Regions from separate parts of the Pseudomonas sp. 9.2(2024) genome, predicted to be linked through region 1. Evidence: predicted binding sites of a transcription regulator. Region 1 holds the regulator's gene; each other region holds the start of a gene.
What was found. Region 1 encodes FliA, which starts transcription of late flagellar genes. Its sites were predicted from a motif close to CTAAAGTTTNNNNNNNNNNNGCCGNTAA; they were not measured.

Region 1 (8,034 bases):
TCAACAGGAACTGCTGCCGTCGCCAGCCCGCGCCATGGAAACCAAGGAGCTGGGCTGGGACGACGTGACCCCGATCGACATGATCGGCCTGGAAGTCGGCTACCGTCTGATTCCGTTGGTGGACCGCAACCAGGGCGGGCAATTGCTGGCGCGGATCAAGGGCGTGCGCAAGAAGCTCTCGCAGGATCTGGGCTTCCTGATGCCGACCGTGCACATCCGCGACAACCTCGATCTGGCGCCGAGCGCCTATCGCCTGACCCTGATGGGCGTGATCCTGGCCGAAGCCGAGATCTACCCGGATCGCGAGCTGGCGATCAACCCGGGGCAGGTCTACGGCACGCTCAACGGCATTACCGCCAAAGATCCGGCTTTCGGCCTGGAGGCGGTGTGGATCGAAGTCAGCCAGCGTGCCCAGGCGCAATCGCTCGGTTACACCGTGGTCGATGCCAGCACCGTGGTTGCGACCCACTTGAACCAGATTCTGTACAAGCACTCCAGCGAGCTGATCGGCCACGAAGAAGTGCAGCAATTGATGCAATTGCTGGCCAAGAGCTCGCCGAAACTGGCCGAAGAGCTGGTGCCGGGCGTGGTCACGCTGTCGCAGTTGCTCAAAGTATTGCAGGCGTTGCTGGCCGAACACGTGCCGGTGCGCGATATCCGCAGCATTGCCGAAGCCATCGCCAACAATGCCGCCAAGAGTCAAGATACCGCCGCTTTGGTGGCCGCTGTGCGGGTCGGCGTATCCCGCGCCATCGTCCAAAGCATTGTAGGGACTGAGTCGGAGCTGCCAGTTATCACGCTGGAGCCAAGGTTGGAACAAATATTGCTCAATAGTCTGCAGAAGGCAGGACAAGGCTCGGAAGAGGGCGTTCTGCTGGAGCCGAGCATGGCCGAGAAGCTGCAGCGTTCGCTGATCGAGGCGGCGCAGCGCCAGGAAATGCAAGGTCAGCCGGTGATCCTGTTGGTAGCAGGCCCGGTTCGCGCGATGCTCTCGCGCTTTGGTCGCCTGGCAGTTCCCGGACTGCATGTGCTGGCCTACCAGGAAATTCCGGACAACAAGCAAGTGACCATCGTTGCGACAGTAGGGCCCAACGGCTGAGGTAGTGGTTTATGCAAGTTAAGCGTTTTTTCGCCGCCGATATGCGTCAGGCCATGAAGCTGGTTCGTGATGAGCTGGGCGCTGATGCCGCCATCATTGGCAACCGCCGCATTGCCGGCGGCGTCGAGCTGACGGCGGCGCTCGATTACAAACTGTCGGCGCTGGCCCCGCGTGTTCCGAACATGGAACTCGAGGATGAGCTGCGCAAGACCCAGTCGCGCATCGTTACCGCCCAGGCCGAACTGAGCTTGCGTGGCGAAGCCGACGGCAACACCAATCGCCAGTTGTTCGCCGGGCTGCCGTTGACGGCCGGCCTGCCGCTGACCGCTGCCGAGCCGCTGACCGAACCGACCTACGAAGCTCCGGCCCGTCCTGCACCGGCGCCTGCAGCGGTTTCCGCTGGCGTCGACCCGCGTGCTCTGGACTCGATGCGTTTCGAGCTCAACAGCCTGCGCGAACTGATGGAAGTGCAACTCGGCACCCTGGCCTGGAACCAGCTGCAAGGCAGCCGTCCGGCCCAGGCCAATCTGTACCGTCGTCTGCAACGCATCGGTTTGTCCGGCCCGTTGTCCCGTGATCTGCTGTCGATGATCACCGAGATCGACGAACCGCGTCAGGCCTGGCGCATGCTGCTGGCGCACCTGGCACGAATGATTTCCGTACCGGAAGTCGAGCCGCTGGAAGAGGGTGGGGTGATTGCCATGGTCGGTCCTGCCGGCATGGGCAAGACCACCACGCTGGCCAAACTGGCCGCCCGCTACGTGCTCAAGTACGGCGCGCAGAACATCGCGCTGGTGAGCATGGACAGTTTCCGTATCGGCGCACAGGAGCAGCTCAAGACACTGGGCCGCATCCTCAATGTGTCGGTGACCCACGTCGATCCGGGCCAGTCCCTGGTGCAGGCGCTGGATCCACTGCTGCGCAAACGCGTGGTGCTGATCGATACCGCCGGCCTGCAAGCCAGCGATCCGGCCCTGCGCATGCAGCTGGAAAGTCTGGCCGGTCGTGGCATTCGCTCAAAAAATTATCTGGTCTTGGCAACCACCAGCCAGAAACAGGTTCTAACCGCCGCTTATCACAGTTACAAGCGTTGCGGGCTGGCCGGCTGCATCCTGACTAAACTGGATGAGACGGCCAGCCTTGGCGAAGTGCTGAGCCTGGCGATCAGTCATGAACTGCCGGTCGCCTACCTGACCGACGGCCCACGGATTCCGGATGATCTGCATCTGCCGCGCCGTCATCAACTGGTCAGCCGCGCCGTCAGCGTGCAAATGCAGGAAGAACCCAGCGAAGAAGCCATGGCTGACATGTTCGCTGATATCTACCACAGTCCGACCAAGCAGGTTGGCTGAGGTAATGAACCGTTTTTGTACCTACATCGATGGTCTGCCATGCATTGTTCCGGTTGTGAACGCGCAGCCAGTAATGTGGCCTCCGTCTATGCAAGACAAGGTAAAGAAATAACATGGGCAGCATGCATCCCGTACAGGTGATCGCGGTGACCGGCGGCAAAGGTGGCGTCGGCAAGACTAATGTGTCAGTGAACTTGTCCCTGGCGCTGGCAGAGCTTGGCCGTCGGGTCATGCTGCTGGACGCCGACCTGGGGCTGGCGAACGTCGACGTTCTGCTGGGCCTCACACCCAAACGCACCCTGGCCGACGTGATCGAAGGCCGCTGCGAGCTGCGCGACGTGCTGTTGCAAGGCCCCGGCGGAATCCGCATCGTGCCGGCCGCTTCCGGCACCCAGAGCATGGTTCACCTGAGCCCGGCCCAGCATGCCGGCCTGATTCAGGCGTTCAGCGACATCGGCGACAATCTCGACGTACTGGTGATCGACACCGCTGCGGGTATTGGTGACTCGGTAGTCAGTTTCGTTCGCGCAGCCCAGGAAGTGTTGCTGGTGGTCTGTGACGAGCCGACCTCGATCACCGACGCCTACGCGCTGATCAAACTGCTGAACCGCGATTACGGCATGAATCGCTTCCGCGTCCTGGCCAACATGGCCCAGAGCCCGCAGGAAGGTCGCAATCTGTTCGCCAAGTTGACCAAGGTCACGGATCGCTTCCTCGACGTCGCCCTACAATACGTCGGCGCGGTGCCCTACGACGAAAGCGTGCGCAAGGCGGTGCAGAAGCAGCGTGCGGTCTATGAAGCCTTCCCGCGTTCCAAGTGCGCACTGGCGTTCAAGGCGATCGCACAGAAGGTCGACACCTGGCCGCTGCCCGCCAACCCGCGCGGCCACCTCGAATTTTTCGTCGAGCGCCTCGTGCAGCAAACGGCAGGACCTGTGCTATGACCGCCAGCGGTATGAATTTCTACAAGAAGTCGGCGCGTGACGCGCAGTACGAGCTGATCGAGCGTTACGCGCCACTGGTCAAACGCATCGCCTACCACTTGCTGGCGCGATTGCCGGCCAGTGTGCAGGTCGAAGACCTGATCCAGGCCGGGATGATCGGCCTGCTCGAAGTCTCGACCAAATACGACGCCAGCAAGGGCGCCAGTTTTGAAACGTACGCGGGCATCCGGATCCGCGGTGCGATGCTCGATGAAGTCCGTAAGGGGGACTGGGCGCCACGCTCGGTTCACCGCAATACCCGTATGGTCAGCGACGCAATTCGCTCGATTGAAGCTAAAACCGGCCGTGACGCTAAAGATCACGAAGTTGCGGCCGAACTCCAATTGAGTCTCGACGATTACTACGGGATTTTGAACGACACCCTGGGCAGCCGGCTGTTCAGTTTCGACGACCTGTTGCAGGACGGCGAACACGAAGGGCTGCACGAGGATGGCGCCAGTGCTCATCTGGAGCCGTCGCGCGATCTGGAAGACGAACGTTTCCAGGCCGCGCTGGCGGACGCGATTGCCAATTTGCCGGAGCGTGAGCGACTGGTGTTGGCGCTGTACTACGACGAAGAGCTGAACCTCAAGGAGATCGGTGAAGTCCTTGGCGTCAGTGAATCGCGGGTCAGCCAGTTACACAGCCAGTGCGCGGCCCGCTTGCGGGGGCGTTTGGGGGAGTGGCGAGCGCGCTGAAGGCAGTGTGGGGACACTGCGAACGAGGCTGGTGCGGTGGTGAACGGCACCGGTCTCGATCTGTCGTGCTCCAGACAGTCATCGAGTGTTTTGCCGGATTGATTGAAATGGCGCGTCCAGGTGCTGGGCGCGTTTAAGACTGCTTGGAGGTCGAATTGAACAAAGACATGAAAATCCTCATCGTTGATGACTTCTCAACGATGCGGCGGATCATCAAGAACCTGTTGCGTGATCTGGGGTTCACCAACACCGTTGAAGCCGACGATGGCACCACTGCCATTCCGGTACTCAACAGCGGCAGCATCGACTTTCTGGTGACCGACTGGAACATGCCCGGCATGACCGGTATCGACCTGCTGCGCCACGTGCGTGCCGATGAAAAGCTCAAGCACCTGCCAGTGCTGATGGTGACCGCTGAAGCCAAGCGCGAGCAGATCATCGAAGCGGCCCAGGCCGGCGTTAACGGCTACGTGGTCAAACCTTTCACGGCCCAGGCGTTGAAAGAAAAAATCGAGAAGATTTTCGAACGCATCGGCTGATGAACGCGCGGGGGAGCTATGGAGCATAACGAATCTTCACAGGGCGATTTTGAGTCGACCCTGAAAAAACACGCGGTCGAACTGGTCGAGAGCCTTGAAAAAGGCAAGTTCGGCGACGCTGTGCAACTGATCCATGAGCTCAATCAGACCCGTGACCGTGGCCTGTACCAGGAAGTGGGCAAGCTCACGCGTGAACTGCACAGTGCGATCGTCAATTTCCAGATCGATCCGCACATGCCGCAGGCTGAGGAAGTGTCGCAAATCACCGACGCTACCGAGCGCCTGAGCTACGTGGTCAAACTGACCGAAGCTGCCGCCAACCGCACCATGGATCTGGTGGAAAGCGCGACCCCTGTGGTCAATGGCCTGGCTGACGAAGCCCAGGCCTTGAGCGCCGATTGGGGCCGCTTCATGCGCCGTGAGGTCGGGGCTGAAGAGTTCCGTGAACTGGCGCGCCGGGTCGACGGTTTTCTGGCACGCAGCAGCGCGGACAACCGCGCGGTGTCGAGCAATCTGAACGACATTCTGCTCGCCCAGGATTACCAGGACCTCACAGGCCAGGTGATCAAGCGCGTGACCCAATTGGTCACCGAAGTCGAAAGCAACCTGCTCAAGCTCGTGCTCATGGCCAGCCAGGTGGACCGCTTTGCGGGCATCGAACATGACCGTGCGGCGATGCTTGCTGAAAAAGATCCACAAAAACATCTCTCGCAGGGTGAAGGTCCGCAGATTCATGCCGATAAACGAGAAGACGTTGTGTCCGGTCAGGACGATGTGGACGATTTGCTATCCAGCCTTGGATTTTGAGTTTTTTTGGGTTTTTAGACCTGTAGGAGCACCCCATTAATGAGCTTCGGCGCCGATGAAGAGATCCTTCAGGATTTCCTGGTTGAGGCCGGCGAGATTCTTGAGCAACTGTCCGAACAACTGGTCGAGCTGGAAAGCCGCCCGGATGACGCAGATCTGCTCAACGCAATTTTTCGCGGTTTCCACACTGTAAAAGGGGGCGCCGGCTTCCTTCAGCTCAACGAGCTGGTGGAGTGCTGTCACATCGCCGAAAACGTGTTCGACATCCTGCGCAAGGGTGAACGACGCGTCGATGCAGAACTGATGGACGTGGTGCTCGAAGCGCTGGACGCGGTGAACAGCATGTTCAGCGAAGTCCGCGATCGCAGCCCGATCACCGCCGCCACCCCGGAACTGCTGGCCGCCCTGGCGCGTCTGGCCGAACCGCAATCGGCGGATGAAGCCCCGGCTTCGCCTGTCGCCGAGATGATCGAAGAACTGGTCGTCGAAGGTGATTCGGGTGACATCACCGATAACGAATTTGAACAGTTGCTGGACTCGCTGAACGCCGTCAAGGCCGAAGCCGAAGCCCCGGCGGCTGCCGCTGCACCTGCTTCCACCGAAGCGGCCAGCGATGAAATCACCGACGCCGAGTTCGAGTCGCTGCTCGACCAGTTGCATGGCAAAGGCCAGTTCGCGGCCGACGCCGTGGCACCGGCGGCCGCTGCACCTGCTGCTCCGGCGGCGGGCGACAGCTCGGACATCACCGACGACGAATTCGAGGCCTTGCTCGATCAGTTGCACGGCAAGGGCAACTTTGCCGTTGATGCGCTGGAGTCGGCGATTGCTTCGGTTCCTGCAACGGCTGCTCCGGCAGCGGCTGCGGCCGGTAGCGATCTGATCAGCGATCACGAGTTCGAATCGCTGCTCGACGATCTGCATGGCAAAGGCAAGTTCACTGACGTCGCCACCGGTGCCGTCGTGACGGCTGGCAATGCTTCTGCTGTTGCAGCGCCTGCTGCGAAGGCCCCGGCCGCTGCGGCAAAACCTGCTGCAAAAGCGCCTGAGCCGAAAGCCGAACCGGCCAAACCGGCTGCCGCTGCGGCACCGGCTCCGGCCCGTGCACCGGCGACGCCGCCACCGGAAAAACCGGCGAGCGAAGCCGAGACCACCGTGCGTGTGGACACTGCACGTCTCGACGAAATCATGAACATGGTCGGCGAGCTGGTACTGGTGCGTAACCGTCTGGTGCGCCTGGGCTTGAACAGCGGCGACGAGTCGATGCAGAAGGCCGTGTCGAACCTCGACGTGGTCACCGCCGACTTGCAGACCGCGGTCATGAAGACCCGGATGCAGCCGATCAAGAAAGTCTTCGGCCGCTTCCCGCGTCTGGTTCGCGACCTGGCACGCCAGCTCAAGAAAGAGATCAACCTGGAACTGGTGGGCGAAGAGACCGACCTCGACAAGAACCTCGTCGAGGCACTGGCCGACCCGCTGGTCCACTTGGTGCGCAACGCGGTTGACCACGGCATCGAGTCGCCGGAAGAACGTGAAGCTTCGGGCAAGGCCCGTGGCGGCAAGGTGATTCTGGCGGCCGAGCAGGAAGGCGACCACATCCTGCTGTCGATCTCCGACGACGGCAAAGGCATGGACCCGAACGTCCTGCGCGCCATCGCCGTGAAACGCGGTGTGATGGACAAGGATGCCGCCGATCGCCTGAGCGACACCGAGTGCTACAACCTGATTTTCGCCCCGGGTTTCTCGACCAAGACCGAGATCTCCGACGTGTCCGGCCGCGGTGTCGGCATGGACGTGGTGAAGACCAAGATTTCCCAGCTCAACGGTTCGATCAACATCTACTCGACCAAGGGCCAGGGCTCGAAGATCGTCATCAAGGTGCCGCTGACGCTGGCGATCATGCCGACCCTGATGGTGATGCTCGGCAACCAGGCGTTCGCGTTCCCGCTGGTGAACGTCAACGAAATCTTCCACCTCGACCTGTCGACCACCAACGTGGTGGATGGCCAGGAAGTGGTGATCGTGCGGGACAAGGCGCTGCCATTGTTCTACCTCAAGCGCTGGCTGGTCAGCTCTGCCGCTCACGAAGAGCAGCGCGAAGGCCATGTGGTGATCCTTTCGGTGGGCACCCAGCGGATCGGCTTCGTCGTCGATCAACTGGTCGGTCAGGAAGAAGTGGTCATCAAGCCATTGGGCAAGATGCTCCAGGGAACTCCGGGCATGTCCGGCGCCACCATCACCGGTGACGGCCGCATTGCACTGATTCTCGATGTTCCGAGCATGCTCAAGCGTTACGCCGCACGGCGTATTTGAATCCGGGGCGGCGGGGCGACAACGTCCCGCCGCACCTAATGGAGTGTTTATGGCAGTCAAAGTCCTGGTGGTGGACGATTCGGGTTTTTTCCGCCGCCGCGTCTCGGAAATTCTTTCAGCGGATCCGAGCATCCAGGTTGTCGGCACGGCAACCAACGGTAAAGAGGCGATCGATCAGGCCCTGGCCCTCAAGCCGGACGTGATCACCATGGACTACGAGATGCCGATGATGGATGGCATCACGGC
Region 2 (8,034 bases), 1.7 Mb from region 1:
CAATCCAGCAACGCTTGCAGGCAATGCTGGAGACACAGCCGCAACCCTGGGTGGTGGGGATTTGCCTGCCGAAATGCGATGCGCTGTTTGCTTCGATCCTGGCGATTCTCGGCAGCGGCGCGGTGTACCTGCCGCTGGAACCGAGCCATCCGCTTCAGCGCCAGCAGTACATTCTGGAAAACGCCGGAGCGGTGTTGTTGCTGCACGACGGCGAACATCCGCTGAGCGGTTCGCTGCCGGGGCTGGATGTCAGCCTTATCGACAGCGCCGACGCCGATCTTTCGTTGCCGTTGATGCGCCAGCGACCGTCGCTCGACTCGCCATGCATGGCGCTCTACACCTCGGGCACCACCGGGCATCCGAAGGGTGTGCTGCTGAGTCAGGCGAACCTCGCGCACTTCACCGCGTGGTACGCCGATTACGTGCAGTTGCGCGCCGAGAGCCGGGTGTTGCAGTTCTCGTCGCTGAGTTTCGACTCGTCGCTGATCGACATCTTCCCGACCCTGCTCGAAGGCGCAGAACTGGTGGTGCCCGACGACAACCAGCGGCGTGATCCGCTGCAACTGGTGGCGCTTATTCGACGTCGGCAACTGACCCACGCGTTCCTGCCGCCGGCGCTGTTGAGCATCCTGCCGCTGGAGCAACTGCAAAGCGTCGCGCAAATCATGACCGGCGGCGACGTCTGTGAGCCGTTCGTGATCGAGCAGCTGACGCGCCAAGGCAAGCTGCATAACCTCTACGGCCCGACCGAAGCCACGGTGCTGATCACCGCGCGACAACTGCAACCGGGCGACAGCAATCGCACCCTCGGCGGCCCGATTGCCAACAGTCAGGTGCTGATCCTCGATGACGATCTGCAACCGGTGCCTGAGCAAACGGTGGGCGAATTGTTCATCGTCGGCCCCGGCGTATGCCTGGGTTACCTGAACAATCCACAGCAGACCGCCGAACGCTATCTGGATCTGGAGTTGCCGGACGGCCAGCGTCTGCGCGCCTACCGCAGCGGCGACATGGCCAAGTGGGGCGAGGATGGCATCGAGCTGTGCGGACGGCGCGACAATCAGGTGAAGATCCGCGGCTTCCGGGTCGAGCCGGAGGAGATCGAACGCTGCCTGCGCGAGAGTCAGTTGTATCGGCAAATCGCCGTGGTGATCGACAGTCAGCGACGGATTCTGGCGTTCCTCGCCCAGCCGCAATCGGATGCCGCGCGCGAGTCGTTGAAAGCTCACGCACAGCAGTTTTTGCCCGACTACATGCAACCGGTGGCATGGACGGAACTGCCGAACATGCCGTTCGCCGCCAATGGCAAAGTCGACCGCAAGGCCTTGCTGGAGCTGCCGGTCAGCGTGCAGGACAGCGGCCCGAAATGCCTGCCGGCCAACGCCGACGAAGCGCTGCTGCTGGAGATCTGGGGTGAGTTGCTGGAGCTTCCGACCAGCGACATTTCCACCGACGAAAGCTTCTTCAATCTCGGCGGTCACTCGATTCTGCTGTCGCGCATGCTCCTGCGTCTACGGGAGGAGTTCGGTCGCAGTATTTCGATCAACCGCTTCATCGAACTGCCGACCATCACGAAGCTCGCCACCCTGGTACGCGGCACCGATGACAGCGCGGTGCTCAGCGCCCAGGCGATGGCCGACGCCGAGCGAGCGCTGGACATCGAGCCGCTGCCGATCAGCCGCATGGGCGACGTGCACAAGGTGATCGTCACCGGCGCCAACAGCTTTGTCGGTGTGCACATCGTCGAGGCGCTGCTGGGATTGGGCGCCAGCGAGGTGGCGTGTCTGGTGCGCGACGGCGGCGGGCAAACGGCGGCGCAGCGCTTTGCCCAATCGCTGCGAGAGAACCGGCTGGAGCATCTGGACCTGAGTCGGGTGCGGGTCTATTCGGCGGACATCAGCCGGCCGCAACTGGGCTTGGCCGATGGGGATTTCGAGCGACTGGATCGCGAGTTCGGCGCGCTGGTGCACAACGCGGCCAACGTCAATCACGTGCTCGATTACGAGTCGCTGGCGGCGGACAACGTCGAGCCGATTTTCGAACTGCTGCGGCTGTGCGAAGGACGCAGCAAGAAGGTGTTCAATTTCGTCTCGACGCTGTCGGCCTCCAGCACCGTCGACGACGCAGGCCGGGTGCTGGAACTGCCCGCCGCACCGACGCCGCCGATCTACATCCGCAACGGCTACAACCTGTCGAAATGGGTCGGCGAACGCATCCTCGAGCGGGCGCGGGAGCGTGGGGTGCGGGTCAATCTGTATCGGCCCGGCAACATCAGTTTCAACAGCCTCAGCGGCGTCTGCCAGCCGCACAAGAACCGCTTGATGCTGATGCTCAAGGGCTCGATCCAGCTCGGGCAGGTGCCGGCCTTCGCGCTGAATTTCGACCTGATGCCGGTGGATTTTCTCGCCCGGTTCATCGCCTTCCACGCCAGCCGCTACTCGGCCGAACGGGCGGTATTCAACCTGCATAACCCGGAGCCTCTGAGCTGGGACGCCTACGTTGCGTCGTTCCGCGAAACCGGCAGCGAGTTTTCGCTGGTCAGCGTCGCCGACTGGCAGCAGCAACTGGGCCGGGTCGATGCCGACAACGCGCTGTTCGGCGTACTCGGTTTCTACCTCAACGGCTTCGAGGAAGACATCGGCGACATCTCCCTGATCAGCCACGCCAACGCCCAGGCCGGCGTACAGCAGATGGGCGCGCACTACCCGGAAAAATCCCCGGCGCTGCTGCGTCGCGGCTGCGACTACCTGAAAGAAATCAACTTCATCTGACTCAACCACCAAGGAGCAACACCATGAGCAATCTTCAACCCGACACCCTGATCAAGAATCCTCACGGCTGCCACGTCGTGTCTTCGGTGGAAGTGCCGGTGGACGCCAGACAAGTGTGGGCGGTGGTAGGCAAATTCGACGGTTTCGACCGCTTCATTCCGGCCCTGTCGCACATCGAAATGACCGGCGAAGGCGTGTCTTCGCTGCGCAAGAAGTTCTTCAAGGATGGCAACGTGGTGGTCGAGCAACTCAACTCCCGGGACGACCAGGCGCTGAGCATGACCTGGACCACGATCTACAACACCCTGGGCGTGGCCAATCTGTGGGCGGCGATGAATGTGGAATCGCTGGGCGCGGGCAAGTCGCGGGCGACCTGGACGATCATTGCCGAACCGGCCAGCGGCGGCCCAGAGGCACTGCCGGGGTTCAAGGATTTCGTGCAGGGGTTCGCCGATGATGCGATGGGCAATGTGCAGAAGCTGTTTGTGTAAGGCATGAAAAAGCCCGCTGTGGATCACTCCGCAGCGGGCTGTTTTTTGACCGCTAGCGATCAGATCTTGAAGCTGTCGACCAGTTGTTTCAAACGGTTGGCCTGCTGCGACAACGCATCGCAATCCTTCAACGTTTCATTGAGGTTGGCCACGCTCTGCTGGTTCAGCAGGTTGATCTGGTTGACGTCGACGTTGAGGGTTTCCACCACGGCGGTCTGCTCTTCGGTAGCGGCGGCCACCGACTGGTTCATGCCGTCGATTTCGCCGATGCGCTGGGTCACGCTGACCAGACGCAGACCGGCCTGGTTCGCCACTTCAACGGTTTCCTCGCTGGACGCCTGACTGGCGTTCATGGTGGTCACCGCTTCGCGGGAGCCGACCTGCAGCGAAGTGATCATCTTGTGGATCTCTTCCGCCGATTCCTGGGTGCGGTGAGCGAGGTTACGCACCTCGTCCGCCACCACCGCAAAACCGCGTCCGGCTTCACCGGCACGGGCAGCTTCAATGGCCGCGTTGAGCGCCAGCAGGTTGGTCTGCTGGGAGATGCCTTTGATCACGTCGAGAATGTGGCCGATGTTGTCGGTGCTCGCGTTCAGGGTTTCGATCTGGGTGCACGACAGGCTGATCTTCTGCGACAGCTCGGTCATCGCCTGAATCGTCTGCTCGACCACCTGACGACCGTCATCGGCCTGCTCGCTCGCGCCGCTGGCGTGTTGCGAGGCATCGGCGGCGTTGCGGGCGATTTCCTGGGTGGCGGCACCCAGTTGATTGATCGCGGCGGCCACGCTGTTGGTGCGTGCGCTTTGCTCGTCGGAGCCGATGATCGAGGCGTTGGACGATGCCATCACCCGTTGCGACAGGTCGTGTACGTGGCGAGTCGCGGAAGACACTTCGGAAATGGACGCGTGAATCCGCTCCACGAACTGGTTGAACGAACTGCCCAGCTCACCGAACTCGTCCTTGCTTTCCACTACCAGACGGCGAGTCAGGTCGCCTTCACCCTGAGCGATGTCCTGCATCGCACGGCCCATGGTGATCAGCGGACGCATCAGCACGGTGATCAACAGGCTCAGGAACACCGCAATCGCGCCGACAGCAACGAACATTGCGATCAGTGCCGAGGTACGGAACTGGCTGAGTGCGGCGTAGGCCTTGTCGCGATCGATCGACAGACCGATGTACCACTCGGCATTCGGCAGACCTGCGACCGGGGTGAACGACAGGATGCGCTCCTGACCGTTGAGCACCACGTTCTGGTTGCCCTTCTGGATGCGCACATCGGCGTTCGGGTAGATGTCCTTGAGGTTCTTCATCACCTGGTCTTTGTCCGGGCTGACGATCACCTGACCGTCCCCGCTGACCAGGAACGCGTGGCCCAGGCCACCGAAGTCCACCGAGTTGATGATCTTCACCAGGGTTTCCAGGCTCAGGTCACCGCCCACGACGCCGAGCAGCTCGCCGTTCTTTTTCACCGGCATGGCGATGGTCACCACCAGACCGCCAACGGCGGCCATGTATGGCGGGGTCAGCATGGTCTGGTCAGCGGCCACGGCCTGCTTGTACCAGGGGCGCTGACGCGGATCGTAGCCGTCCGGCATCTTCGCGTCAGGGCGCTGGGTGAACACACCGTTGGCCTGGCCGACGTAGGTGAACTGGAAGTTCGAGGTGAAGGCCGGTTGATCGACCAGGCCCGGGAAGTCGGCGTTCTTGCCTTGATGGGCGACGTTCTGTGCGAGGTTTTGCAGTACCAGAATTCGCCCGCTCATCCAGTTCTGCACACTGCTCGCGGTCAGGTCGCCGGCCTGTTGGACCGAGGACTGGAGGTTCTGGCGAATGGTGTTTCGCTGCAGATAGTCGTTGTACAAAGTGAACAGCGCGAACGCCAGGACCACAACGCCCGAGGCGGCCAGCAGGATTTTATGGCTGAACTTGAGATTCATTTCATGGGACTTCTTATGCGAAAAGTGGGGATGCGTTCCGGATGCAACATTCCATGTACAGCGCAGGCAGCGTTCTGACGACTGCTCTACTTTGGTGCACGCATGTCTCACCAGTCTGTCGGCACGCTTAGGAGAAAACTTAGGGCTTTGTGGGAAATGGACGACATTTCTGCCAGATTCCCGCCGAACGGCGTGCCAGAGCGTTCGCCTGTCAATTTTTGATGACTGTTTTGCAGCGCCGGTTGCAAATTCTGTAACCCTTGATGACAATGCGACTAATTATCATTTGTGACGTTCGGGCTGTCGCGTTCATGTCCTCTCCTGAGTTTGCAGTACAGGCGCTTTACAGTAGTCATCACGGCTGGCTCAACGGCTGGTTGCGCGCTCGGCTGGGCAATGCTGCCGATGCGGCGGATCTGGCCCAGGACACCTTCGTTCGACTGTTGCAGCGCACCGAGCGTCTGGAACTCAAGGCACCTCGCGCGTTTTTGCGCACAGTTGCCCGAGGGCTGGTGATTGATCATTGGCGCCGTGAAGAAATTGAACGCGCCTATCTGGAAACCATCGCCCATTTGCCTGAAGCCGAAACCCCGAGTGCCGAATCCCGTGCCTTGGTGATCGAACTGCTCGAAGGCATCGCCCGCATGCTTGAAGGCTTGAAGCCGAAAGTGCGTCAGGCGTTTCTGCTGGCTCAGTGCGAAGGTTTGACCCACAAGCAGATCGCCGAGCAGATGGGCCTGTCCCTGCGCTCGGTAGAACGCTACGTCGCCGACGCCCTGTTTCACTGCTACGTGCTGCGGTACGAAAACTGATGCCGGTGGATAACCTCTCGCTTGGCCGACGCGCCGAGCCACCGCAACAGGTCGTCCGACAGGCCATTCACTGGCTCCTGCGTCTGCGCAACAACCATGGCAATCCGCGCCTGAATCGCCAGTGCGAACAATGGCGCGCCGAACACCATGATCACGAACTGGCCTGGCAACGGGTGCAGTCTCTGCAAGCTGAACTGACCCACAATCTGCGCGCCGTGCCCGGTGCGCAGGTGGCGTTCAATACGCTGGAAAACAGTGCGCAGGGGTTGGGTCGACGTCAGGCACTGAAGCTGTTGTCCGGCGCGCTGCTGATGGGCTCGGCGGGATGGTTGGCCAAAGACACTTCCGCCTGGCAACAGTGGAGCGCCGACTACGCCACCGCCACCGGCGAGCGCCGTGGCTTCCAGCTGCCGGACGGCACGCGGATCGAGCTCAACACCGCCAGCAGCGTGGATCTCGATTACACCGCCCAGCAACGGCTGATCAAACTGACCCGTGGCGAAATCATCATCACCTGTGGCGGTGCCGATGAAGGTGCGCCATTTGACCGACCGCTGCGGGTGCAGAGTCGTCATGGCAGTTACGAGCCGTTCAAGGCGCGATTCATTCTGCGCCAGGAAGATGGATGCACGCGCCTGAGCGTCACCAGTGGCCGGGTCGCGATTCACTCCGCCGGCAACTCGACGGAAGCAATCGCCGGTCAGAGCTACTTGATCGACCACCATCAAATTCGCCCGGCGCCGCCGTTGGACATGGACGCCGGTGCCTGGGTCGACGGGCTGATCGTGACCCGCAACATGCGGCTGGGCGACTTCCTCAGCGAAGTCAGCCGGTATCGTCAGGGCTTTCTGAACTGTGCGTCGGACATTGCGGATTTGCGCCTGTCCGGCGTGTTCCGTCTTGAGGACACCGACAAGCTGCTGGCGATCCTGCCGCAGACCCTGCCGGTGCAATTGCGCTACCGCACTCGTTGGTGGGTGACGCTGGAGTCTGTGGCCTGAAATTATTTTGGCGGGTTTTCGCGGCAAATCCGGCTTAGTCAGTAAGCACTTCAACTCAGCCTTCGCGACTGCCTACGGAAACCTACAATGACTGCGCGCGTTACCTGTAAGAACCCTCTGAATTTCTCTGCCGAATCGGGCCTGTTGCGTCACGCCGTTCGGGCGGCGCTGTTCTCTACTGCACTCGGCGTTGGCGTGATGCCGAGCCTGAGCATGGCGGCCAATGCCAGCGAGGTCAGCAGCCACCGCTACAACGTCGCCGCCGGGCCGCTGGGCGATGCGCTCAACCAGTTCGCGCGCCAGGCGGGCATCACGTTGTCGATGACGCCGCAGCAAACCCAAGGCCGGCAGTCACCGGGTGTACAGGGCGAGTATTCGACCGATCAGGCCCTGAGCCACTTGCTCGGAGGCACGGGCCTGGAGGCGGTCAGCCAGGATGGCAGCAGCTATGTGTTGCGCTCCGTCGCAGAAACCGAAGCACTGTCTCTGCCGACCACCGACATCAAAGGCTTCACCCTCGGTAACGCGCTGGGCAGCATGGACGGCTATAACGCGACGCACAGTCAGATCGCCACCAAAACCAGTACCGCGCTGCTGGAAACGTCGCAAAGCGTGTCCGTGGTTACCCGTGAGCAAATGGATGACCAGGGCTCGCAAACCGTGTCCCAGGCCATGCGTTACACCCCCGGCGTACTGACCAACCCTTACGGCGCCACGCACCGTTACGACTATGTGGCGATGCGCGGCTTCAACGACGGTTCGGTGGATAACATCTACCTCGACGGCCTCAAGTCGATGGGCGACAGCGGCACCTACAGCACGATGCAGGTCGATCCGTATTTCCTTGAGCGTGTCGATATTCTGAAGGGCCCGTCGTCGGTGCTCTACGGCCGCAGCTCGCCGGGCGGTCTGGTGGCGCTGACCAGCAAGAAACCGTTGTACGAGGCCTATCACCAGGTTCAAGCCACCGTCGGCACTCAGGGTCAGCGCGGTGTTGGTTTTGACTTCAGCGGACCGGT
Region 3 (8,034 bases), 910 kb from region 1:
TGGACTCCCTTGCCCGAAGACAAAGGAAAACGATTTCTGAGACTCTGGAAGGCTTAATCAAGCAAGCCGAACTCAAGGCCAGGAAAGCCGATGCAAAAAACGGGGCTACAGAATCAATACGCGATTGGTGATATGAAGGTGGTCCTACCACAAACCTATGCTGCAGATCGCAAAGGACAACGGTATTCCAAATGGTATTCCACATCAAAACATGAACCAATAATTTAGTTATAAATCAATTAGTTATTAATTCAGTTCAGATTACCCCGGCCCACCAACTCTCAACGACAAGGCCCGCCCAGTGCGGGCCTTGTCGCATCTGGAGATTCATCCCGGGAGAACTCATGCGCCAGGCACTGCTGATCATCGACGTCCAACCCAGTTTCGCCCCGCCGCAATGGCTGATCGACGGCATTCAATCCCTAATCGGCAAGCTGCCAAGCCTCGCCACGGTCGAGCGTCATGACGAGAGCCGCACACCGTTCCATCGTCAGCTCGGCTGGCACCCGACAGCGGATGACGACAGCCTGATCGCCGCAGACCGCATCTTCATCAAATACGGCTACGCACCCTCCCCGGACACAATCGAATATCTGAAAAGCCTGAACCTGGATCGCGTGCTGGTCTGCGGCCTGCAAACCGAAACTTGCTGCCTCGCTGCCGGGTTTGCGTTGTTCGATGCCGGCTTGCAGCCGACGTTGCTCACGGATCTGACGGTGGGCTCGTCGCTGGATCGCTCGGGCGGGTTGGGTGTGCGGTTATGGGAACATCACTTCAAGCACACGCTGACGTCGAGTGAACTTCACTCCTGTCTGCAGGCGTCCTAGGAAATTTCCCGCAACCCACGTCGACTTCCATGAACTGGTTCAAGATGCTTCCAAACGTTAGTCTTCGCGCTCCGCTGCAACCCGGTAGATGGTTTACCAAAGGGATTCGCCGGGAGCCTGAAACCATGGAGCCTCGTCATGAAAAAAGACAACCCAAGCCTGCCTGATCAAACACCGCCTCACGAGTCCGAATCGAAAGAACCGGCTGTGCTTGCCCAGCCTCAGGAGTACGTGAGAAAGCCGCGTCGCACCCTGCCGTTCAACGAGATTTTCTCCGTGCGCACCGACGTGGACACGGCCACTCTGCTGACCCATGCCTGTGAAACCCTGGCGGCGCTCAACATGATGACGGCGAACATCGCCGATGATTTCACAGGCTCTCAGCGCAGCCGGTTGCTGGCGATCCGGCAGTTGTCGATCATGACCGAGATGCTGGTCAATCGCGCCGTGGAGAACCTTGATCCGGTGAATCTGCTGCCCCGTACGACGGCGCCTGTCATGCACTGAAAACGACCGCTCGTCGATGACGCAAGTCGTTCATCGACATGAACTTTTCTTCACCCCGGCGGCGGTGATGGCCGTGTACATTGGCCTCGCTCATTCAAGAAACTACGGTTCGCCCGCGCTCCTGCGGGCTTTTTTTCGCCCGCAATCTGGCGGCGATTTGTATTTTCCCGCCCACCGGGCAATTCTGGTGTTCAATCCCGAGACCCGGAGCACCCGATGCCGCTGCTGACCCTGCCCTGTCAACGCCTGACGCTCGCGGTACTCGACCCGGATCAGGCGCCGCTGGAAAGCGCGTTCTACCAGCGCAATCAACGTCACCTCGCGCCGTGGTCGCCGATTCGTACCACCGATTATTTTTCCACTGAACAGATCCGCCGGCGCCTTGAAATTCAGGCCAGCGCCTTCGAAGCCGGGCTCGCGGTGCATATGGCGTTGCTGACCCCGGATGGTGAGCAGATGATCGGCGCCTGCAATTTCAGCGGGATCATCCGTGGTGCGTTTCAGGCGTGTTATCTGGGTTATCACATCGACGAGGCGCATCAGGGCAAGGGTTTGATGCAGGAAGCGCTGGAGGCGGCCATCGCCTACATGTTCGATACCCAGAACCTGCACCGGATCATGGCCAATTACATTCCCGGCAATGAGCGCAGCGCCCGGTTGCTGGAGCGCCTTGGATTCGAACGGGAAGGCTACGCCAAGGCGTACCTGAACATTGCCGGGCGCTGGCAGGATCATGTGCTGACGGCGCGGGTCAATCCGCGTTTCGAAACGCAGGAGCAACGCTGGTCGCGGCCGCTGTCGTGACGTTCACAAATTATTAAGGATTGGCCGCGTAAGCTCGGGGTTCCGCTCACTTCCGGTTGCCTGAACCCATGTCGCGTGCCGCCTCTTCCCTGCTTCTGCTTGCCGCTCTGCAGTTCTTTTTCGCCCTTGGTAACCATCAACTGCAAGGTTCCACCGAGGCCCGGGTGGCGGGCATTGCGATGGAGATGCACCTGGACAACGACTGGGTGACACCGCGCCTGTTCGGCGAACCCTTTCTGGAAAAACCGCCCCTGAGCCTGTGGCTGGACGCCGGCGCCCTGCGGGTTTTCGGTGTCTCGCCCTGGGCGGTGCGACTGGCGTCGGCGGTGGCCGGATTGCTCAGCGTGATGCTGCTGTACGCCATGCTGCGCCGGTTCGAACGCCCGAAGGCCATCGCCTGGACGGCGGGGATTCTGCTGGCGACCATGGCCAGTTACTGGAGCAACGTGCGCGGGGTCGGCGAGGATGCGTTGCTCGCACTTGGAGTGACCACGGCACTGTTGGCGTTCTTCCAGGCGCAGCGAGCACCGACATCAGGCAATTCGTTGCTGTTTGTAGTCGGGATTGCGATTGCCACGCTGAGCAAAGGCGTGCTCGGGCTGGCGATGCCGGGTGTGGTGATTTTCGCTTATCTGTTGGCCGACAACCTGATGGACAAGCGCTTCAAGCTGACGGACTGGCTGCGTCCGGGTTTGCTGACCCTGGTCGGCCTGATCCCGCTGATGATCTGGCTCGCCGTGCTCTATCAGCGTGGTGGCATCCAGGCAGTCAGCGAAGTGTTGCTGACCAACAGCGTCGGACGTTTCAGCGGATCGTTCGTCGAAGCCGGCCACTACGAGCCGTTTTACTACTACCTCGCCAAGCTGCCGCAGGCGTTTCTGCCCTGGAACATTCTGGTGTACCTGGGCCTTTGGCATTTTCGCAAGGAACTGAAGGCCAACCGTTACCTGCTGTTTTTCAGCCTGTGGATCATCGCGCAGTTCATCCTGCTGACCCTGGCCTCGAGCAAACGCACGGTGTACCTGATGTCGATGACACCCGCAGCGGCAGTGATTGCAGCGGAATATGCGGGCGTGCTGTTCGACAAGTTGAAGGATCACAAGAACGGTTTTGTCGGACGCATCGCCCGGCATCGTCAGACAGTGGCGGCGGGCATATTGGCGGTGGTCATCGCCAGCTACCTTGGCGCCGCGCAATGGGCACTGCCCAACGCCGATAAACACCTGTCGTTCCTGCCGCTGACCGAACACATTCAGGCCCTGCAGGCGAGCGGCAATCAGGTCGCGTTGTTTCAAGCCAACGAACGGGTCGGCGGCGCCAGCGTGTTCTACACCCAAAGCGTCCTCAAGGGCCTGGACACCGATGCACAGCTTCAGGATTTTCTCAGCGCATCGCCATCGAACATCGCCGTGATGTCGGGGGACAGCGAACCCGCCGCCCCGCTGAAAGTCCACAAGACCATGATGGTCGGGCGCCAGGCGTATTACTTCGTGGGCTATTGAAACCACAACAGCACAAACAAAAAAACCGCCGGTGATGGCGGTTTTTTTCATTTCAGCGGCGAGCTCAGACAGAAACCTCAGGCTGTGCGCCGAACACCTTCCGCTCACGCTTGCTCAACACCGGCAATTCCAGACGAGCCCGTCCGTAGAACGCCAGCGCCGTCAGCAAACACGCCAGCCACACGAAGATACCGGCCCAGAACGTGTGGGACATGTAGTGCCAGCCCTGTAGGACCCGCGTGGTGCCGTAGACAAAACCGAGCAGCAGCGAGCCCCACAACAACGCGCTGGAAAAGCGCCATTGATAACGACGCGCCACGAAGTACAGCGCCAGCATGGTGAAACCACCGGAAGCATGGCCACCCGGCCAGCACCGCCCTTCACCCGCTTCGTGGAACAACTGGAAATTGTTGTACCACTCGATGTGCGGCATCTTTCCGCCGTACAGCGTGGTCTCGATCGGGCAGTAAACGCTGGTGTGCGCCTTGAGGAAATGGATCACCCCGGTGCAGACCGCGAAAGCCACGACCACAAACAGAAAGTCCCTACGGTGATCGGCGGCAAAGCGCAGCACCGGCGCGACTTTGCTGCGCTCGAGAAAACCGCCCAGACGCGGATGTTTTTGCGGTTTAACCAGTGGCCAAACAAACGACAACATCGCGCCGATCAAGGCAATTTCCGCCGTCCAGTTCGGAATGATCCGCGCCCACTTGTGGGTCAGTTTTTCAAAGAAGTGAATCTTGTCGAGCGGAAAGGTGTGGGTCAGTGGATCGAACAGCAAATTGCTGAAAGCGATGTCGATGTTGGTCATGTCGAACATCAGAAAAACCACGGCTGCGCAGAGCAGCGGGATGCCGAAGTTGTAAGCATAAAAGCGGGATTTCATTGGGTGGTCACCGTGCGCCAGTCGGAGGCTTCAATGAAGCCGAGCATCTGTGGGGCCGCCGGGCTGGCGGCGGAAACAAACAGCGATGCGCCGTAACCGAGGGTCGAGGCCGGCACCTTGAGGTCTTTTTCCAGCTGCGCCATGCATTCGCTGTGGGTCACCAGAATCAGGTTGCGCCCCGGGACTTTGTGCGCGAGCGCGTCCTGCAGCATCCGGCCCTTGCAACTGATCAGCCAGTCTTCGCCGGTCGCGGCCTTGTTGAACATGTAGCCGGCGGTCTGCACCGTGCGCACCATCGGGCTGTTGTAGACGTCGGCCTTGTCCAGACCCAACTGCTCGAACTGCGCGCCGACGCTCACCGCGACACTGCGCGAACGGTCGGTGATGCCATCATTGCCACTCAGGCACGGGGCTTTCGAGTGATCGCAGCGCTCGACGTGACGCACCAGCACGATGATTTCGCCTTTGCTCCAACCGTCCTTCAGCGCCTGCGCCCCGGCCACATTGCCGTGGGCAAGGTCCGGCACCGCCGCCGGGGCCAGCAGCCAGAGGGTCAGCGGAATGACCAGCACCGAGGCTGCCAATACCACCCAGGTGTTTCGAAAACGGGCCAGACCGCTCAGATCAATCGAGCGCTTGACGCCGAACAGACTCAGTCGCAATTCCACAAAAAGCCGCCATCACTTGTCATTCGATGCGGCGAGGTTAGAGAGCACGGCGTGGGCAGGCAGTGAAACCCATGTGAAAAAAGTCTTGTGAGTGCCTGTTACAAATTCCGTAGGACAAAAACCTTTCAGCTCTCGGATTTGCGGCCGATACAGTCCTGCTTACACCCTTGCTGGCGCAAAAAAACAACAATCTTCCAGCCTGACCGACGATCAAGACGCACAACGTTTTTCTGGAGGATTTTTGATGAATAGCTGGTTCGGCAACATCAGCGTGAACCTGAAACTGGGGCTCGGATTCGGCCTCGTCCTGGCCCTGACCTGCATCCTGGCGCTCACCGGCTGGACCAGCCTGGGCGGCCTGATTGACCGCAGCAACTGGATGAGCGACATCACCCAGCTCAACGCTGGCCTGACCAAACTGCGCGTGGTGCGCCTGCAATACATGCTGACCAACGGCGACGAAACCGCCGCGCAGAACGTGCAGACCACCCTCGACGGGTTCGCCGCACAACAGCAGAAGCTGATCAGCAGCTTCAAGAGCCCGGAAAACGTCAAGCTGCTCAAGGAGCAGGCGGCGACCATCGCCGAGTACCAGACGTCTCTGAACAAAATGCGTAACGCCTACCGCACCGGCAACACGGCGCGCGACTCGATGGCCGCCAGTGCCGCGACGGCTTACGGCCTGATCGAAGCGCTGAGCAACCGCGTCCAGCAAATGCCGTTGAGCGATGAGCGTTTCGAGCAGTTCCAGGCCGTCACCGCCGCCAAGGAAGCGTTCATCCTGGCGCGCTACGAAGTGCGCGGCTACACCGCCACGGCCAACGCCGAGACCGAGCAGAAAGCCGTCGGCCAATTGGACGTGGCCATTGCCAGCCTCAAGCCACTGAACGTGCATTTCGCCAGTTCGCAGCAGGACGCCCTGCGTCAGCTGGAAACCGCACTGACCAACTACCGCAGCGCCTTGCAGGCCTTCAAGAACGCCAACACCGATGCGGTGCAGGCGCGCAAGGAAATGACCGATCAGGGCGCGACCATCGTGACCCTGAGCGAACAGCTGTATCAGATCCAGCTCGATCGTCGTGATGCAGAAAGCGCCCAGGCCCGCACCCTGCAACTGATCAGCACCCTGCTGGCGTTGCTGGTCGGCATCATCGCTGCCTTCATCATCACCCGTCAGATCACCCGTCCGCTGCAGGAAACCATGGCTGTGGTCGACCGCATCGCCAGCGGCGACCTGAGCCAGAACGTGATCGTCACCCGCCGCGACGAACTCGGCGTGCTGCAACAAGGCATCGCCCGCATGGGCGTGACCCTGCGCGATCTGATCAGCGGCATCCGCGACGGCGTGACCCAGATCGCCAGCGCCGCCGAGGAACTGTCGGCCGTGACCGAACAGACCAGCGCCGGCGTGAACAGCCAGAAGGTCGAGACCGATCAGGTCGCCACCGCGATGCACGAGATGACTGCCACCGTGCAGGAAGTCGCGCGCAACGCCGAAGAAGCCTCGCAAGCCGCAGCCGCCGCCGACGGCGAAGCCCGCGAAGGCGACAAAGTGGTGAACGAAGCCATCGCCCAGATCGAGCGTCTGGCCAGCGAAGTGGTGCGTTCCACCGAAGCCATGAGCGTGCTGCAGCAGGAAAGCGACAAGATCGGCAGCGTCATGGACGTGATCAAGGCTGTGGCCGAACAGACCAACCTGCTGGCCCTCAACGCTGCCATCGAAGCGGCCCGTGCCGGTGAGGCCGGTCGCGGTTTTGCCGTGGTCGCCGATGAAGTCCGTGGCTTGGCCCAGCGCACGCAGAAATCCACCGAGGAAATCGAAGGTCTGGTGGCCGGTCTGCAGAACGGCACGCAGCAGGTGGCCGCCGTGATGAACAACAGCCGCGCCCTGACCGACAGCAGCGTGGCCCTGACCCGCAAGGCCGGCGACTCGCTGGAAAACATCACCCGCACGGTGTCGAACATCCAGTCGATGAACCAGCAGATCGCCGCAGCCGCCGAACAGCAAAGCGCCGTGGCCGAAGAAATCAGCCGCAGCATCATCAACGTCCGTGACGTGTCGGAACAGACCGCTGCGGCGAGTGATGAGACGGCCAAGTCCAGCGTTGAACTGGCGCGGTTGGGTGGGCAGTTGCAGCAGATGGTGAGCCATTTCCGCGTGTAAACCCTGCACACGAAAGCCGATGTACAAAGAAGGGCAGCTGAAAAGCTGCCCTTCTTTTTTGTCCTGAAATTGCCAACTTCAGGAAGTGGATGACGCGTTCTGAAACGCAATTACACACGCTTGATCAGGGGTGTTTAAGGACACGCCGTGATACGTCCCGAAGCCCACAAAACCTTGCGCCGTTGCCTACGGCTACGCCAGAATCCGCCGGCTTGTGCGCCTTGGGCTGGCTGCGTAATTTGATTGCGTCACTGATTTCCAGTGATCGAACTTAGCGGTTCGGAATGTCCCCTACGGTTGCACATGTCGAATCCAGTCAGGCGCCAGCCTGCACTTGATGGTGGCTGTGCGCATGGCACCTTCGGGTGCGCCGGGTTGTGGGTGACTACCGGTCCGCTAACTTGCGCACAGCTGCCACCCTTTTGCTTAGCGGCGAAAAGGTGCAGCCTCAACCAGAGGTTAGTCACCCATGTTCAAGGTAACGCCAAACCCACCGCTCACCGATCCCACAATCATCCCGGATCCGGCATCCCCCTACGAATGCCCCGGCTCGAAACGTTTCAATGAAGCCGCCGAACGCGCCCTCGATTATCACCTGGGCCCACTCAGCGCCCACATCATGGCCGCGCCCTACAAACCCAACACCCTCTACCAGGCTCACCCCGAAGCCGACACC
Region 4 (8,034 bases), 2.7 Mb from region 1:
TGCTGTCCGGCTCGGTGTTCGCCGCGCAACCGCTGGCCCAGGGCTACATGGTTGCCTCGGCTGAAACCTCGGTGAAAACCCCGGAAGGCAAATGCGGTGAAGGCAAATGCGGCGATGCGTCGATGGCCAAGACCGACACCGATGGCGACGGCAAGGTCTCGCGCGCCGAGTTCCTGAAGGTCGCGCCGAAGTCCGACTTCGACAAGATCGACACCAACCACGACGGCTTCATCGACAAGCAAGAGGCGTACAACAACGTCAAGGCCAATTTCGAAGCCAATGGCAAGAAAATGCCGAAAGGCCTGTTCGAACACCTGAAAGACCAGGATGGTGCCTGATTTTCAGCCTGCCCGACAAAACAAGCCGCGCGATCTCTGACGAGAAGCGCGGCTTTTTCACGCCTGCACGATTACAGCTGGAAGCGTCGCACCATGCCCTGCAAGGCGTTGGCCAGTTGCGATAGTTCATGGCTGGATGCGTTGGTTTGATCGGCACCCGCCGCCGAGCGCACCGACAGATCGCGAATGTTCACCAGATTGCGATCCACTTCCCGCGCCACCTGCGCCTGCTCTTCGGCGGCGCTGGCGATTACCAGATTGCGTTCGTGGATTTCGTGGACCGAGGCTGTGATCGTCTGCAACGCTTCACCGGCCCGCTCGGCCAGCACCAGGGTGGTGGCGGCGCGCGAGGCACTGGCCTGCATCGACTCCAACGCCAGGCTCGAACCGCTGCGCATGCCCTGCACCATCTGCTCGATTTCCTGGGTCGATTGCTGCGTGCGATAAGCCAGCGCCCGGACTTCATCGGCAACTACCGCAAATCCGCGCCCGCTCTCCCCGGCCCGCGCGGCTTCGATGGCTGCGTTGAGCGCCAACAGGTTGGTCTGTTCGGCGATCGCTCGGATCACGTCCAGCACTTTGCCGATGTTTTGCGACTGATTGGCCAGCGATTGCACCAGTTCGCCGGTGTGCTCGACTTCGCTGGCCAGGGCGTTGATGGCCCCAGCAGTTTCGCTGACCCGTTCCTGGCCCAACTGTGCCGACTCGCTGGACTGGCGGGTAGCGTCAGACGTCGACACCGCATTGCGGGCAACTTCCTCGACCGCCGTGGTCATCTCGTTGACGGCGGTGGCGGCCTGTTCGATCTCGTTGTTCTGCTGTTGCAGCCCTTGCGTGCTGTCGTGGGTCACCGCGCTCAGTTCGTCGGAAGCAGTCGCCAGTTGCGTGGCCGAGCCGCTGATGCCCTGCAGGGTTTCGCGCAGGTTCTGCTGCATGGTCGCCAACGCCTTGAGCAAGCGGCTGACTTCATCATTGCCGTGGGTTTCGATCGGACGGGTCAGATCGCCTCTGGCGACGTGCTCGGCAGCGTCGACGGCGGCGCTCAAGGGGCGAACGATGCTACGGGTCAGCAACATGGCCAGGGCCACGGTTGCCAACGCCGCCAGAGCGATGAACAAGGTCACGATGGTGCGCGAGGTTTCGTAGTGGGCGGCAGAGTTCTGGCTTTCGGCGGCGACCTGGCGGGCGAACAGATCGGCCAGATCGTTGAGTTGCTTACCGGAGCCGTCGACCACGGTTTTCATGTCGACCAGCAGCAGCTTGGTCAGCTCATCGCGCTTGCCTTGCTCCGCGAGGGTGAACGACTGGGCGATGCCGGTGCGGTAGGCGGCGAAGGTTTTCTTGAACTGATCGTATAACTGCTGGCCTTCCGGGGTGGTCACCAGCCGGTCGTAGGCGGCGATTTTCTCGCTCAGTTCCTTGTCGCGGGTGTCCATCTGGCTGCGGTAGGTGGCGATGTTGGCCGGATCCTGATCCAGCGCCATGCGCAGGGAAATGGTGCGAATGCGCAACATGATTTCGCGGATCTCGTCGCCGCCGCGAATGCTCGGCAGCCACTGCGTCTCTACCGCCACTTCGCTGTCGCGGATGCTCGACATCTGCCCCAGCGCAAACACCCCGAGCAACGCCACGAGCACCGCAATCAGGGCAAAGCTCAGGGCGGCACGGGGAGCAATATTCAACTGACGAAGCAACATGACGAACGCCCTTTTTCTTGTATTGGCAGAATTCAGGAGCGCTTGATGCGGCAGGCCCCTTTCGTTAGCGGGCTATCGGCAAGTTGTATGACGACTTGAATGAAACATTTCCGCAGGGCAAAAAAAATCCCCGTATCTTTCGATACGAGGATTTTTAATATGGTCGGGGTAGGGGGATTCGAACTCCCGACATCCTGCTCCCAAAGCAGGCGCGCTACCGGACTGCGCTATACCCCGGTAAAAAAAAGGCGACCTTTCAAAGATCGCCTTCTTCGATCAGCGCTTTTGGCTTCTGATCTTAAGATTCGATCCCAGTATTACCTGGTTTCAAAAATGGTGGGTCGTGTGGGATTCGAACCTACGACCAATTGGTTAAAAGCCAACTGCTCTACCAACTGAGCTAACGACCCAAAAATGGTCGGGGTAAGGGGATTCGAACTCCTGACATCCTGCTCCCAAAGCAGGCGCGCTACCGGACTGCGCTATACCCCGGTTTGAAATTGGCTCCGTGACCAGGACTCGAACCTGGGACCCAATGATTAACAGTCATTTGCTCTACCGACTGAGCTATCACGGAACTACATATTTCAATTTACAACGGTGAAACTTGCAGCTTCTCGACATCGTTTTCGCATCGCTGCGTTCGTGTGTCTGAGGCGCGCTATTCTACAACCTAGAACACCTCTGTCAACCCCCTAAATTGCTTTCAAGTTAATGATTTGCAACTTATTTCAGATTTCTGCCCAGTGAGCTGAAACCGTGTTGGTGACTGACTGCGGGGCGCACTTTACAAGCCTTTTCCTTTGAGTTCAACAGCCTGGCGAAAAAAAAGGCCTCGCATTGCGAGGCCTTGATTACTTCACCACCGTCGAGCGTCAGTTGAACGTGATCTCGTCGTTCTCCACCACACCGGTCGCAGTCTCGCCCGGCATGAAGCGTCCCGACAGGATCAACTGCGCCAACGGGTTCTCGATCCAGCGCTGGATCGCCCGCTTCAGCGGCCGTGCGCCGTAGACCGGGTCGTAGCCGACGGCAATCAGCTTGTCCATCGCTTCCGGGCTCAGCTCCAGCTTCAGCTCGCGCTCGGCCAGACGGCTGCGCAGACGGCCCAGCTGGATCTCGGTAATGCCCGCGATCTGATCCCGCGCCAATGGCTCGAAGATCACTACTTCGTCGACCCGGTTGATGAACTCCGGACGGAAGTGGGTGGAAATCGCATCCATCACCGCTGCCCGTTGCGCTTCACGATCACCGACCAGTTCCTGGATCTGCATCGAACCGAGGTTGGAGGTCATGACGATCACGGTATTGCGGAAGTCCACCGTGCGGCCATGACTGTCGGTCAGACGGCCATCCTCCAACACTTGCAGCAGGATGTTGAACACGTCCGGGTGCGCCTTCTCGACTTCGTCCAGCAGGATCACCGAGTAAGGCTTGCGCCGTACCGCTTCGGTCAGGTAACCGCCCTCTTCGTAGCCGACGTAGCCCGGTGGCGCACCGATCAGCCGTGCCACGGAATGTTTCTCCATGAACTCGGACATGTCGATCCGCACCATCGCCTCTTCCGTATCAAAGAGGAATTCGGCCAGCGCCTTGCACAGCTCGGTTTTACCGACACCGGTCGGGCCGAGGAACATGAACGAGCCGCTCGGGCGATTCGGATCGGACAACCCGGCACGGGAACGCCGCACCGCGTTGGCCACGGCAACCACTGCTTCGTCCTGGCCGATCACGCGTTGATGCAACAGGCTTTCCATCTTCATCAGCTTGTCGCGCTCGCCTTCGAGCATTTTCGACACCGGAATACCGGTCCACTTCGAAACGACTTCGGCGATTTCCTCTTCGGTCACCTTGCTGCGCAGCAACTGGTTTTCGCTCTTGCCGTGCTGGTCGACCATTTGCAGGCTGCGTTCCAGATCCGGGATCACCCCGTACTGCAACTCGGCCATGCGGTTCAGGTCGCCTTTACGGCGCGCGGCTTCCAGTTCCTGACGGGACTGTTCGATCTTCTGCTGAATCTGTGCAGAACCCTGCACCTCGGCTTTTTCCGAGTTCCAGATTTCTTCCAGATCCGAATACTCACGCTCGTGGCGGACGATTTCTTCCTGGAGTTTTTCCAGGCGCTTGATCGCCGCTTCGTCGCTTTCTTTCTTCAGTGCCTGGGATTCAACTTTCAGTTGAATCAGGCGCCGCTCCAGACGATCCAGCACTTCCGGTTTGGAGTCGATCTCCATGCGGATGCGGCTGGCCGCCTCGTCGATCAGGTCGATCGCCTTGTCCGGCAGTTGCCGGTCAGTGATGTAGCGATGGCTGAGCTTGGCTGCCGCGATGATCGCGCCGTCGGTGATCGCCACCTTGTGGTGAACCTCGTAACGCTCCTTGAGGCCACGCAGGATCGCGATGGTGTCTTCTTCGCTCGGCTCGTCCACCAGCACTTTCTGGAAGCGCCGTTCGAGGGCCGCGTCCTTCTCTATATATTGGCGGTACTCGTTGAGCGTGGTCGCGCCGACGCAATGCAGCTCACCACGGGCCAGGGCCGGTTTGAGCATGTTGCCGGCGTCCATCGAGCCTTCGCCTTTACCGGCGCCGACCATGGTGTGCAGTTCGTCGATGAACAGAATGATCTGCCCTTCCTGCTTCGACAGCTCGTTGAGCAGCGCTTTCAGGCGCTCTTCGAACTCGCCACGATACTTGGCACCGGCAATCAGCGCCCCCATATCGAGAGACAGCAGGCGCTTGCCGCGCAGGCCATCCGGCACTTCGCCGTTGATGATGCGCTGGGCCAGTCCTTCGGCAATCGCGGTTTTACCCACGCCAGGCTCGCCGATCAGCACCGGGTTGTTCTTGGTGCGGCGTTGCAGAACCTGAATGGTGCGACGGATCTCGTCGTCACGGCCGATCACCGGGTCAAGCTTGCCTTCTTCGGCGCGCCTGGTCAGGTCGACGGTGTATTTATCCAGCGCCTGACGCGACTCTTCGTGGTTGGCATCATTCACCGCCTCGCCACCGCGCAGGTTGTTGATCGCATTCTCCAGCGCCTTTTTGCTCACGCCCTGGCCGAGCAGCAACTTGCCAAGCTTGCTGTTCTCGTCCATCGCGGCGAGCAGCACCAGCTCGCTGGAAATGAACTGGTCGCCCTTCTGCTGGGCCAGACGGTCGGCCTGATTGAGCAGACGCGCCAGATCCTGCGACATGTTCACGTCGCCGGTCGGGTTCTGGATTTTCGGTAATTGATCGAGCTCTTTGGTCAGCTCTTTACGCAAGCTGTTGACGTCGAAGCCCACCTGCATCAACAGGGGTTTGATCGAACCACCCTGCTGTTCAAGCATGGCCTGCATCAAATGCGCCGGCTCGATGGCTGGATGATCGTGGCCGACGGCCAAAGATTGGGCATCGGACAACGCCAACTGCAATTTGCTGGTTAAACGGTCTATACGCATGGGTCACCTTCCTTTTGAGCAGGCCGGACCTGAAAACCGTCCTGAATAAAGAAACCTGCCAGATACCGCTATAGATGCGGTCGATTCTGGAAGATTCAAGCGTCAGGGAGTTGATGCAGATCAGAGAGTTTAGCGGGTAAGCCAGACTAAGGAGGCAAAGCGACCGGTACGTGACGCACGGCGATAAGAAAAGAAGCGCGGATCGGTCACGGTACAGAAACCGCCACCATAAACAGCGGTGACACCACGAACCGCCAGACGCAGTCGCGCCAGCTCATAGATGTCGGCCATGAACTTGCCGGCGTTGTGGCTCGGGACAAAGGCTGTCTCGGCTTCGGGCAATTGATTGATGAAGACTTCCCGGACTTCCGGGCCGACTTCAAAGGCTTGCGGGCCGATGGCCGGGCCGAGCCAGACCAGAACGTCTTCGGCGGGCACTTCCAGACTGTCGAGGGTGGCCTCCAGCACGCCGGCCGCCAATCCACGCCAACCGGCATGAGCCGCCGCGACGCGAGTACCGGCACGGTCGCAGAACAGCGCCGGCAGGCAGTCGGCGGTCATCGCCGCACACGCGATACCGGGTGTTGCCGTCCAGCTGGCATCCGCCGTGGCCACCACGGACGAATCAGCATGCGCCACGGCAATCCCGTGCACTTGCTGCAACCAGACAGGCTTTATAGAGAAGTGTTCGGTCAGGCGCCGACGGTTTTCGACGACGGCCTCGGGACGGTCATCGACATGATCGCCCAGGTTGAGGCTGTCGAACGGCGCCTCGCTGACGCCGCCCTCGCGAGTGGTGACACAGGCCTTGACGCTGGCCGGCGCGGGCCAGTCCGGCGTCAGCCAGTTCATCCGATGAATGCCTCGCGGTCCTGTTTGAGCAGGGTCAGCAGCCACACCAGATCTTCCGGCAGCGGCGATTCCCAGCTCATGCGCTCACCGGTGGTCGGGTGATCCAGCTCAAGGAACCGCGCGTGCAGGGCCTGACGCGGGAAGTGCTTGAGGGATTCGACCATGGTCTGGCTCGCGGCCGGCGGAATGCGGAAACGACCGCCGTACGCCGGGTCGCCGACCAACGGGAAGTTGATGTGCGCCATGTGCACGCGAATCTGGTGAGTACGACCGGTTTCCAGCTTCACCCGTACGTGGGTGTGGGAACGGAAGCGCTCCAGCACGCGGTAGTGGCTGACGGCCGGCTTGCCGCCTTCCATCACCGCCATGCGCTGGCGCTGCTGGCCGTGACGACCGATCGGGGCGTTGATCTTGCCGCCGGCGGTCACCACGCCGATCACGATGCACTCGTAGATCCGGCTGACGCTGCGGCTTTGCAGCTGCGCGACCAGTTTGGTCTGCGCCTGAATGGTCTTGGCCACCACCATCAGACCGGTGGTGTCCTTGTCCAGACGATGCACGATACCGGCGCGCGGGACATTGATGATGTCCGGAACGTGGTGCAGCAAGGCGTTGAGCAAGGTGCCATCAGCGTGACCGGCAGCCGGGTGCACCACCAGGCCCGCAGGCTTGTTGATCACCAGAATGTCGTCGTCTTCATAGACGATGTCGAGTTCGATGTCCTGAGCGACCCATTCACCCTGGGCCTCCTGCTCGGCAGTCAGCTCAAGGATGGCACCGCCATGAACGATGTCGCGCGGGCGGATGACCGCCCCGTCCACAGTCAGGCGACCTTCTTTGATCCAGGCGGAAAGGCGCGAGCGCGAGTGCTCGGCGAAGAGTTGGGCGGCGACTTGATCGAGGCGTTGGCCGCCCAATTCGGACGGCACCTCTGCGCGAAGTTCAATTTTATCGGACATGCTCGGACTGGGCGTCGGCTACAGCCTTTGGTTTCGGCTGCGCGCTTGTGGTTAAATACGGCGTCTTTTGCCCCGGGGCTTTTCAACGGGGCGCTCATCATAACAGGACGGCCCCGCCCAAGACAGCGGCCGTCATAGGGACGCAAGCCGCCATGCAAGTGAAACACCTGCTGCTGATCGCCATCCTCGCATTGACCGCTGCTTGCTCATCGAAGGAAGTCGTAGACGAAAACCTGAGTGAAGCCGAGCTGTACCAGCAGGCTCAACAGGACCTGGACAACAACAGCTACACCAGCGCCACAGCCAAGCTGAAGGCTCTGGAGTCGCGTTATCCGTTCGGTCGCTACGCCGATCAGGCACAGCTGGAACTGATCTACGCCAACTACAAGAACTCGGAGCCGGAAGCTGCAAAGTCCGCCGCCGAGCGCTTCATTCGTCTGCATCCGCAGCACCCGAACGTGGACTACGCCTACTACTTGAAGGGCCTGACCTCGTTCGACCAGGACGTCGGCCTGCTGGCGCGCTTCCTGCCGCTGGACATGACCAAGCGTGACCCGGGCGCCGCCCGCGACTCCTACAACGAGTTCGCCCAGCTGACCAGCCGCTACCCGAACAGCCGCTACTCGCCGGACGCCAAGCAGCGCATGATCTACCTGCGCAACCTGCTGGCTTCCTACGAAATCCACGTGGCCGACTACTACCTGACCCGTCAGGCCTATGTCGCCGCTGCCAACCGTGGCCGTTACGT

Region 2: a site for FliA is predicted at 5,318-5,345, ahead of ABFB52_RS01650 (methyl-accepting chemotaxis protein). Genes of this name have one in related genera too.
Region 3: a site for FliA is predicted at 5,318-5,345, ahead of ABFB52_RS04790 (methyl-accepting chemotaxis protein). Genes of this name have one in related genera too.
Region 4: a site for FliA is predicted at 2,108-2,135, ahead of ABFB52_RS24970 (methyl-accepting chemotaxis protein). Genes of this name have one in related genera too.

What each region holds. Positions count from the first base shown of each region.
Region 1 covers NZ_CP155585.1:2,007,939-2,015,972, forward strand. Annotated here, with positions in the region: gene flhA (flagellar biosynthesis protein FlhA) at 1-1,099, shown strand, start outside; gene flhF (flagellar biosynthesis protein FlhF) at 1,111-2,451, shown strand; gene fleN (flagellar synthesis regulator FleN) at 2,565-3,395, shown strand; gene fliA (RNA polymerase sigma factor FliA) at 3,392-4,132, shown strand; gene ABFB52_RS09040 (chemotaxis response regulator CheY) at 4,300-4,671, shown strand; gene ABFB52_RS09045 (protein phosphatase CheZ) at 4,690-5,478, shown strand; gene ABFB52_RS09050 (chemotaxis protein CheA) at 5,518-7,788, shown strand; gene ABFB52_RS09055 (chemotaxis response regulator protein-glutamate methylesterase) at 7,838-8,034, shown strand, end outside.
Region 2 covers NZ_CP155585.1:350,745-358,778, reverse strand. Annotated here, with positions in the region: gene ABFB52_RS01660 (amino acid adenylation domain-containing protein) at 1-2,771, shown strand, start outside; gene ABFB52_RS01655 (SRPBCC family protein) at 2,795-3,262, shown strand; gene ABFB52_RS01650 (methyl-accepting chemotaxis protein) at 3,322-5,202, opposite strand; gene ABFB52_RS01645 (sigma-70 family RNA polymerase sigma factor) at 5,514-6,014, shown strand; gene ABFB52_RS01640 (FecR family protein) at 6,014-7,015, shown strand; gene ABFB52_RS01635 (TonB-dependent siderophore receptor) at 7,103-8,034, shown strand, end outside.
Region 3 covers NZ_CP155585.1:1,094,868-1,102,901, reverse strand. Annotated here, with positions in the region: gene ABFB52_RS04825 (hypothetical protein) at 1-131, shown strand, start outside; gene ABFB52_RS04820 (cysteine hydrolase family protein) at 345-827, shown strand; gene ABFB52_RS04815 (DUF6124 family protein) at 966-1,334, shown strand; gene rimJ (ribosomal protein S5-alanine N-acetyltransferase) at 1,551-2,138, shown strand; gene ABFB52_RS04805 (glycosyltransferase family 39 protein) at 2,207-3,640, shown strand; gene ABFB52_RS04800 (phosphatase PAP2 family protein) at 3,705-4,526, opposite strand; gene ABFB52_RS04795 (histidine phosphatase family protein) at 4,523-5,194, opposite strand; gene ABFB52_RS04790 (methyl-accepting chemotaxis protein) at 5,439-7,358, shown strand; gene ABFB52_RS04785 (hypothetical protein) at 7,828-8,034, shown strand, end outside.
Region 4 covers NZ_CP155585.1:5,535,110-5,543,143, forward strand. Annotated here, with positions in the region: gene ABFB52_RS24965 (EF-hand domain-containing protein) at 1-338, shown strand, start outside; gene ABFB52_RS24970 (methyl-accepting chemotaxis protein) at 410-2,035, opposite strand; tRNA gene ABFB52_RS24975 (tRNA-Pro) at 2,196-2,272, opposite strand; tRNA gene ABFB52_RS24980 (tRNA-Lys) at 2,370-2,445, opposite strand; tRNA gene ABFB52_RS24985 (tRNA-Pro) at 2,451-2,527, opposite strand; tRNA gene ABFB52_RS24990 (tRNA-Asn) at 2,537-2,612, opposite strand; gene clpB (ATP-dependent chaperone ClpB) at 2,911-5,475, opposite strand; gene pgeF (peptidoglycan editing factor PgeF) at 5,605-6,327, opposite strand; gene rluD (23S rRNA pseudouridine(1911/1915/1917) synthase RluD) at 6,324-7,286, opposite strand; gene ABFB52_RS25010 (outer membrane protein assembly factor BamD) at 7,439-8,034, shown strand, end outside.